3 regions of the Pseudoalteromonas sp. TP27 genome follow, and region 1 is predicted to be linked to each of the others. Evidence: predicted binding sites of a transcription regulator. Region 1 holds the regulator's gene; each other region holds the start of a gene.
What was found. Region 1 encodes LexA, which represses DNA repair genes until DNA is damaged. Its sites were predicted from a motif close to TACTGTATNNNNATACAGTA; they were not measured.
Positions count from the first base shown of each region.

Region 2: the regulator LexA is predicted to act here: its motif matches at 996-1,015, upstream of PX700_RS01805 (SulA-like leucine-rich domain-containing protein).
Region 3: the regulator LexA is predicted to act here: its motif matches at 2,272-2,291, upstream of PX700_RS20920 (S24 family peptidase).

Region 1 covers NZ_JARDAK010000018.1:14,200-17,408, reverse strand. The annotation lists gene ctaD (cytochrome c oxidase subunit I) at 1-316, opposite strand, end outside; gene coxB (cytochrome c oxidase subunit II) at 316-1,458, opposite strand; gene lexA (transcriptional repressor LexA) at 1,933-2,550, opposite strand; gene PX700_RS17275 (PaaI family thioesterase) at 2,718-3,158, shown strand; gene PX700_RS17270 (hypothetical protein) at 3,169-3,209, opposite strand, start outside.
Region 2 covers NZ_JARDAK010000001.1:405,769-408,977, reverse strand. The annotation lists gene PX700_RS01810 (YchJ family protein) at 21-500, opposite strand; gene PX700_RS01805 (SulA-like leucine-rich domain-containing protein) at 530-973, opposite strand; gene PX700_RS01800 (tetratricopeptide repeat protein) at 1,271-1,735, opposite strand; gene PX700_RS01795 (NCS2 family permease) at 1,854-3,146, shown strand.
Region 3 covers NZ_JARDAK010000035.1:6,934-10,142, reverse strand. The annotation lists gene PX700_RS20945 (hypothetical protein) at 1-100, opposite strand, end outside; gene PX700_RS20940 (hypothetical protein) at 72-590, opposite strand; gene PX700_RS20935 (hypothetical protein) at 601-1,185, opposite strand; gene PX700_RS20930 (hypothetical protein) at 1,463-1,672, opposite strand; gene PX700_RS20925 (TraY domain-containing protein) at 2,071-2,238, opposite strand; gene PX700_RS20920 (S24 family peptidase) at 2,424-3,098, shown strand.

The DNA.
Region 1 (3,209 bases):
TCATTAGTGGTATCATCCAATTAGCAAGGCCTGTAAAGGCCGGCATAACCGCACCAAACACCATAATTAAACCGTGTACTGTGGTCATTTGATTAAAAAAGTGAGGATCGACCAGCTGTAAACCAGGTTGAAATAATTCAGCCCTGATCACCATGGCCATTCCGCCGCCAATTAAAAACATGGTCAGCGAAAAAATTAAATATAAACTACCAATATCTTTATGGTTAGTTGTATAAAGCCAGCGTTTAAAACCTTTTACAGGATGATGAGCATGGTGAGCTTCATTGGCGTTAGGTTGTTCTACTATGCTACTCATTAGTTCGCCTCCACTTTGGCATCAATTGCTGCCTGTATTTGACTCGGCTGAATAACATCACCCGTATCGTTACCCCATGCATTACGTTTATAAGTAATAACAGCTGCTAATTGCTTTATAGATAACTGCTTAGCAAATGCTTGCATTGCCGTACCGGGTCGCCCATGAATAACTACATCAATGTGATCTTTTATATCGCCAAGCACTATCGGGCTTCCTTTAAGTGCAGGAAATACACCCGGTAACCCCATACCTGTAGGTTGATGACACGCCGCGCAACTGGCCATATACACTTGCTCGCCTAAAGTCATTAACTCTTCTTTAGGTAACGTTTGATCAAGCAGAGCAGCGTCGGCCAGTGCTGCTTTTTGTTTTGCTTGCTTTGCATCGGCTAGCCATACTTTAAAGTCAGCTTCAGATTTAGCTTCAACCACTACGGGCATAAAGCCATGGTCTTTACCGCAAAGCTCAGCACATTGACCTCGGTAAATACCTTCTTCATTAATATTGGTCCATGTTTCGTTTATAAATCCCGGGTTAGCGTCTTTTTTCACAGCAAAATCAGGTACCCACCATGAGTGAATAACATCATCAGAGGTCATTAAAAAACGTACTTTTTGGTTTATTGGCAGTACAAGCGGTTTATCTACTTCAAGTAAATAATTAGGATTTTTATCTGCAAGATTCGCTATTTCGTCTTGAGGGGTGGATAAAATAGAATAAAATGCGACGTCTTCGCCCATATATTCATAGTGCCATTTCCATTGCGAGCCTGTAATTTTAATAGTGAGATCAGCTTTGCTGGCATCTTCCATTGCAATTAGGGTTTTAGTGGCTGGTACTGCCATAGCAATTAAAATAACGAATGGAATAGCTGTCCAAAGTATTTCTACTTTAGTGCTTTCGTGAAATTGGGCAGGTACAGCCCCTTTAGATTTACGGTGATGAATCAGTGCCCAAAACATAATTGCGAACACTATCACCCCAATCACACAACATATTATAAATATGGTCATGTGCAGCTGATATACATTATTGCTTATATCGGTTACGCCTTTGCGCATATTGTACTGGCTGTTAGCCAAAACATGCTGCGGAAAAGCAATCAATACAAGCCACAAGGTAGAGGTCAGTTTACCCATGTGACGGCTCCTTTGATGCTATTGCGAGTGCAAAGCGAAGAGGCATACGGCTTAAACGCCAATTCGTTATTTTTATTATTTAACCAATCCTGTTTTTTTGATTGGTATCACTGTCCCAACAAAGAGTTTGTATATTGTGTGTTCTCAAAACTGAAAGCTGTGAGTTATTGTTAGTTCAGCACACTAATGATTAGCTAAAAAATGAGCAACAAGCAAGCTTTAGTATAAAAAACAACCGAGTAATATTTAAAAATTAGTCAAGTATCTGCAAGCATATCGACTATTTAATATTCAAAAAGCGAGCAAAACAAAGGGGTGTAACACATGAGGAAGGAGAAAAGCATGAGTGAAAAAAAGTTTACAGCTTAAATAATTAGTTAGCTGTTTAAGATATATTTTAGTACGAATTTTAAAACAAAAATGCGCACTAAAAAGTGCGCATGAATAAATTGATTGCTTAAAGCAATCTAAAATCTACATCCAATCGGCGTTTCTTATTACGCCAACAGCTAGGCCTTCAATGTTAAAAGACTCATTTTCAAGGTCTACTTCAATAGATTCAAAATCGTCGTTTTCAGCATGAAGTAATACTTTACGACCCGCTTTCTCAAGACGTTTTACAGTTACGTCTTCATCTACGCGGGCAACAACAACTTGCCCGTTTTCAGCGGTTTGAGTACGATGTACAGCAAGTAAATCACCATCCATAATACCAATATCCTTCATGCTCATACCATTAACGCGTAGTAAAAAATCGGCGGCTGGTTTAAACATTAATGGATCGATTTTACAATGACTTTCAACGTGCTCTTGCGCCAAAATAGGTGAACCCGCAGCAACACGCCCTATAAGTGGTAAACCTAATTGTTCAGGCTCTTCTTCTTCAATTAATTGAATACCACGGCTTGCACCTGGTTTCATTTTAATTGCGCCTTTTTTAGCAAGTGCTTTTAAATGTTCTTCAGCAGCATTGGCACTTTTAAAACCTAGTGTTTGCGCTATTTCAGCACGTGTAGGAGGCATACCAGTGTCTTTAATAAAAACTTTAATTAGTTCGAGTATTTGAGCTTGGCGGTTCGTTAATGGTCGCATACAACTGGTTTTCCATACAGTACATTTAACTGTGAGTATATACAGTTAAATAAAAATCGCAAATTTAAATTATGTCTTAAAATAGCCAAAGTAATTTCACTTGTGTACATTTTAGGGATATAACTAAAGCTAAGTTTATAAATGATTAAAAAGGCAAAGGAGTCGTTATGAGTATTTGGTATCAACCTATTACTTTAGAGTTTTGCAAACAGCTAGATGAAGGTATAAATGGTCAAGGTACGCTGATGAAAACTATGGGGATAGAAATCACAGAAATTGGTGATGATTACTTAGTTGCAACTATGCCTGCCATACCTGAGCATCATAACCCAATGGGAATGGTTCACGGTGGTGCTAATGTTGTACTTGCCGAAACAGTAGCGAGTTATGCCGCTAACTTTGTTGTCGATTTCACAAAATTTTACTGTGTAGGGCAGGAAATTAGCGCAAGCCATTTAAAAGCATCTCGCAATGGTACTTTAACTGCCACGGCAAGAGCATTTCATATTGGCAAACGTAGTTCAGTATGGGAAATAAAAATTACAAATAGCCGCAATGAGCTGTGCTGCGTATCAAAAATGACCGCAGCAGTCGTAGAGCGAAGATAGTTACTTATAGTTACTTTTCGATTGGGTAAATTGTAATTTCCATACCCGCAC
Region 2 (3,209 bases), on a different contig from region 1:
TAAATGATCAAATAAAATTATTACACGCTATGGCATTTTTTATATTTTTTAGTGCTACCGCACGGGCAATCATCATTTCTGCCCACTTTAATATCTTCAACTGGGTATATAGCACCATCTAAATAACGCCATTTGGAATTTTCTTTAATAAACTGCGATTTTTCGTGAAGTTCACAAAATAAGTTTTGATAAAAATATTGGGCTTTAAATTCTACATTGCCAGTGTCTTCATCATAGCTTGAACTAATTACATCAAGATTGATAAATCGACAACTGTTAGCAAAATCATTGATTTCTTTAACAGGGTTTTCAGCTTGTTTTTCTTCAGCGTAGGTTTGATAAACATATTTTGCATTTTTAATAACATAAGCACTAAATCGTGAGCGCATAAGTTGTTCTGGAGTGTCAGCTTGCTTAACATATAAGTGAAGCGGCTCGCAGCAATTGGCATAATCGTGCCCACTGCTGCAAAAACATAATGTGGTATTGAGTGAGGTCATAATAATAATACAGAGTCTAAAACATTAGTTTAACAAGCTTGTTGGGCGAGTGGTATCTCTGTTGTTTGAGCATTTTTAGTAAAACAGTATAGTTTTGTATTCGTTTTGCTCAAATCGAACGATAGATTAGTAAGTAATTGGTTATTAACTATATCGGTCCAGGTAATTACTGCTGCAAAATTTCCGTTATGTAATGCAGAATTTAATACGTACTCTAAATTTACTAGGTGTTTTTGCCTAATTACTAAGAGTTTACTTGTATCAATTGAGCATGAATCAAGTAAAGCTTTACTCGGTACATGGTCTGGAGCAATTAATAACGTCCAAGCATTAGAACTATTGTATTGGTGTAATACTTTTAAAAGCTCAAAGGTCGCTGAAATTTCATCTTCAATTTGAATCAAATTTACGCAATCGCTTTGTTCATCTTGTTGGTAACTTTTAACTGTTCTTACGGTAATAGTCTGTAACATAATTTCACTCACTGGGTTTTTATACAGTATTCATATACAGTAGTTTATACAGTGCTTTCGTGCAAGCATTTTATGCTATTTATTTGTACAGTTATTCAGCTTTTAATCATTTATTTTTGTTTTTAATTTATAATTGATTATTAATCATGGCTTTACATTTTTATTTTTGAGAGGGTAATCTTAAAATAAATTTTTTAGTGGTGTCTTCATTATTGGCTTTTATACTGTATAGGCCTATTGCTACGACCATACACAGTACTTTCAAACACTGTATACAGTACTTTTTCCATAGTTAGCTTATGTGTTTTCACTCGTGCGAGGGATCATATGAGAAAACTGGAGTTGATGGATTTGTTCGTACAAACTTGCTGCATAACATTGGGCATCTTTAAATCGCTTAGTTTCAATATGCTTACGTATATCTGTAACCGCTGCAGTGGCAGGTGCGTAGCCTTGACTACTTGCTAAGCTTAACCAAGCAGCAGCATGAAACACACTTTGTGGCACGCCTTCACCTTTCACAAAAAATAAACCTAAATAAAACTGTGCTCTATGGTTTCCCGCCATTGCAGCAAGTCGCATCCATTTTGCAGCTAATGGAGGTTGATTATTTTTTAAATAGTATAGGGCTTTATTTAAAGTACTTTGCTCATTTTTTTTATTATCAACGGGCACAGAGGTATTTTCGGGTTGAGTAACAAAACCTAAAATATTATCTAGCTGTTGCTCTAAGTCTTGCTCACAAGGTGTTGTTTTAAGCATATTGGTTCATTTATTATTTTAACTATTTTAACATTTTAGTATATAGCAAGGTAAAATGTCCTGTAAAAGATAATTTTTATGTTAAAATCTCGCCACTTTTTACTATCACAAGTTCATTATGTTCGAAGCCTTATTTAAACTGAGCGAAAATAATTCAACAGTTAAACGCGAATGCGTTGCTGGCCTAACTACCTTTATAACCATGGTATACATTGTATTTGTTAACCCAGCTATGCTTGCTGAGGCAGGGATGGATCAAGGGGCTGCATTTGTAGCGACATGTATAGCAGCTGCGATAGGCTGTTTCATAATGGGTTTATGGGCTAATTATCCATTAGCATTAGCCCCTGGTATGGGACTAAATGCTTTTTTTACTTATGGTGTCGTGTTAGGCATGGGTTATACCTGGCAAGCCGCGTTAGGGGCTGTATTTATGTCGGGTTGTATATTTTTGTTTTTAAGTTTATTTAAAGTCAGAGAGTGGATTATTAATGCTATACCTCTGGTGCTAAAGCGAGCTATCGCTACGGGCATAGGTGCTTTTTTAGCATTAATTGCACTTAAAAATGCAGGCATTATTGTCTCAAGCCCAGCAACATTAGTGCAGTTGGGTGACATTACTTCTCCAGGGCCGTTATTGGCAATACTAAGTTTTTTTGTAATTGCAGCGCTTTTATACCGCGATTTTAAAAGTGGCGTACTTATTAGTATTTTATTAGTGACTGGCATTGCTCTAAGTTTTGGGCTTGTTGAATATCACGGTGTTATGGCTATGCCACCATCAATAATGCCTACTTTCATGCAGCTAGATTTTGCAGCCGCTTTTGATATATCAATGATGAGTGTTATTTTTGCCTTCTTATTTGTCGATCTTTTTGATACTTCAGGTACGTTAGTTGCTGTAACCCAAAAAGCGGGTTTAGCGGATGAAAAGGGCAATATGCCTCGTTTAGGGCGCGCATTAAGTGCTGACAGCTCAGCAACTATCGCAGGTGCAATGCTAGGTACTTCGACTACTACATCTTATATAGAATCGGTCGCTGGTGTATCTGTTGGCGGGCGTACGGGTTTAACTGCCGTTGTTGTTGGCATTTGCTTTTTACTGATGATGTTTTTTGCACCGCTCGCACAAATGGTACCGGCATATGCAACGGCGGGCGCTATTTTGTACGTAGCTGTGTTGATGCTGCAAAATTTAAAGTTTGTAAATTGGGATGATATGACCGATGCAATTCCCGTAACGGTTGTGTTGCTAATGACACCATTAACGTTCTCGATTGCGCACGGTATTGCGCTTGGCTTTATATCTTACACCGCGGTTAAAGTCTTGTGTGGTAAAAAAGATCAAGTCAGTATTAGTGTTTGGATATTAACAGCCTTGTTTGTTTTCAAGTTTGCATTTTTGTCTTAATGGCTAACGAAAAATAAAAAAAGCCTGCACAAATTTAATTTGTGCAGGCTTTTTAATGCTTTT
Region 3 (3,209 bases), on a different contig from region 1:
TATTGCGAGAAGAAACGACCTTAAATCGACCGTTGTACTCGTAATCAATAATGACCACTTCATCATCATCGTCAAAAAAGCTCGTCGCTTTCTGTTTCATCTTCTATTTCACCTCCTGTTTCTTCATCAGGGTAATCGGTTATCAAGGTGACACAAAAATCCATGCTATTGCAGACAGGCTTGTTATCAATAAGCGTAATGGTTTCAGTGAATGAAGTTACGTCTTGCTTTACTGTACTTACCTCAAAACCACTGACACTATCAATGCTCGTTGTAATGGTTGCAGGTGGAAAATACTGAACATCGAATTGATACGTGGCTTGCTCATTATCAATCGGCTTAGCCGTGATATTCACGCCTTCCGAGACAATGTGATAAATAGGGGTAAAGTCCCCCTTCACAATGCTTTCCCATTGAGTAATGACCTGTTTATCGACAACAGTCGATAACTCCCACGGCTCAGAGGTAGGCAACAATACGCTTGATTGGTATTGGTGCTCGTCTGAGAAGTCATACGAAATATTAATGAGTTCAGCGTGTACAGAAAATGAAAGTAACGCCATTACAGGAAGTAAAACGCTCTGTTTCATAAAGTAATCCTTATCTTAATTTTTGCGCCCTTTTGGTGGCGCGTCGGTAATCAATACGTGATGTCCAGTTGTCCTTAGTGACTGGCGACGAATAATTACGCTCCTCACAGATAAAGGCAAACAGTCCCATACGATTAAGTAGGTCTGTTTGTACATCCACATTGTGACAACGCAAAAACACCGTTTTTGCTGCCCCTTGCTTATTCAATGTAAAGTCAGAAGGACAAGAAATTAAAGCGGCAAAAGGAATGTCATTAGTTTTATGTGGTGTTGGGCAATGCCCACAACTGGCGGTTAAGTTTACGTCGATTAACTCAATATCATCAATACTTAAATAAGTGACGTGAGTATTTGATACATGAGCCAAACAAAAGCCAATCGCACTATTGATATGACGCTTTACTTCATTGCGTGGAAAATGAAAATCTGGTTGAGGTTTATAGCGACCATAAACCAGTTTTTGTACAAATTGAGATTCATCTTTATCACTTTCGGTGATGCCTGAAAGCGTCGCGTTAAGGGCGTGAAGTTCAGCCGTATCTAGTAATGGTCTGTGCTGCTCTTTTTCACCGACTAAGAACAAGGCGTATTGCATGGTGTTATTACCTTATATGATAAGAGAAGAAACTCACTCAGCGATAACTACTTGGACACTGTATATAAGCTTGGGATGCTTGCTGTTCTTTAGCCTACTGCCAATAGACTGCACGTTGCTGTACGTGCTTACAAGACTGACACCCCCTAATTAAATTAAAAGAATGTGTATTGTTACGTGTTGGCTTCACGAATGGTTTGACCATTAACAGACGGGTTTTCTTTAGTGGTTGTCACGCACTAAAACCAAGTATTTATCGCTGAGTGAGCTTGTGATGCTATTTGCATCGTTGAGTAAATCCATAATTAGGCGGAGGTGATAACATCAACTCGTCCTCATCAATTTTTCGTAATTGCCATTGATACCATTTGTCATCAATGCGTTGTTTTGCGAGCCTATCAATTCGCTCAGTGCGCGGTTTATGACCTTCACGCATGAGTGTAATAACGGAAACCGCTTCGCGTATTTCTGTGTGTGTCATGTTCATAACATGCCCTTTTTGATTAAGGTTTGGTAAGGTTTTACTGGTGTAAATTTCTTAATTACGTTGCCGTTGGTATCACAATACCAATGCAGAGCGCGATAAGTGGGCGGCTCAGCTAACTGGATCGCTCTATCCACTCTAGTTTTTTTAAATGCTTTCACATTACTTCCTTTTTAAAAAAGAAAATCCACTCACATTACAATCAATTGGATCTATTGATTACCCAGCCAAAATTAGGGGGTGATATGTCCTTTTGGACACTGACAAATTATTACGGGCATTTGTCCTCGATCATCAAAAATAGAGTCTTGACGTATCACACGTAAATAGTCTGGTAGATGATCTGCCTTGGCACTAATTGTTAAAGAGCATCCTTTAAAAGGATTTATTACGGTAAAAAATTATTTTTTAACGTAAGTGGAGCTGTAACGGGCAACGTGATCACGAAGTCGAATAGCGGCTTCTTGTCGTTTAGTGCGCCCATTTTTTTCTGCTTCTCTTTCGAGCGTGTCACTCGTAATTTTATCCATTTGGAAATGGATACCTACGGTGTCTTTCTTTTTGCTCATTCAATAACCTTTAAGGTTTCAGCCTTTAAAAAGGACTGTATGGATGATCAGATTTCAATGATAGTATACTTTGTAAACTAAAGTAAAGTAAAAACAACTAGAATAAGTTGCATTAAGTTTTGATTTTACTCTTCACTTGTTAGATTAGGTATTGGGGATTGACAGGTGTAAGTGTGATTTAAAAAATGACGGATCTTGGGAAAAGAATAAAAGAAGCTCGATTAAAAATTGGATTGAAGCAAAAGGATTTAGCCTCAATATTAGAGCTAACACCTCAATCTGTTTCTGGGTGGGAAAGAGGTGTTACGTATCCTCAAGTTGAATTGTATGAAGCAATAGCGAGAACATTAAAGGTATCTAAAGATTGGCTGTTTTTTTATAAAGAAGAAAATAAACATAACGGGCAGGATAAATCTAGAGAGAAAAATAGTTTATGGATTGACACATTTAATGCACCTTTATACTCAGATATAAGCGCATCAGCAGGCCATGGAGCATTTAATGAATGTACTAGCCGTGAGTTTTATCCATTACCTTCATGCGTAGTAGCAAATCAATTTAATAAATCAGACATTATTTGCATAAATTGCCATGGAGATTCCATGGAACCTATTATTAAAAATAGGTCGATATTAGCAGTAAATACATCAATGAAAACGATTCAAGATGGAGGTGTTTACGTACTAAGCGTACATAACTTATTGCGAGTAAAAGCTTTATTTTTAGATTCTAAGGGCGTGATAATTCGGAGTTATAATCCAGAATATAAAGATGAATGCATTTCATTTGATGAATATCATGAGGATAGTAATTTTGAAATTATAGGAAAAGTTTTTTGGTACTCATCTATTTTAAATTAAATACAGGCATTATAAGTTGTAAACAGTGCGTGTGATTGGTAGTATTTAGCTACTGGGTGTTAAAGAGTGCATTACACAGCACGTTACTACATAGCTTTCTATGTAGTGTAT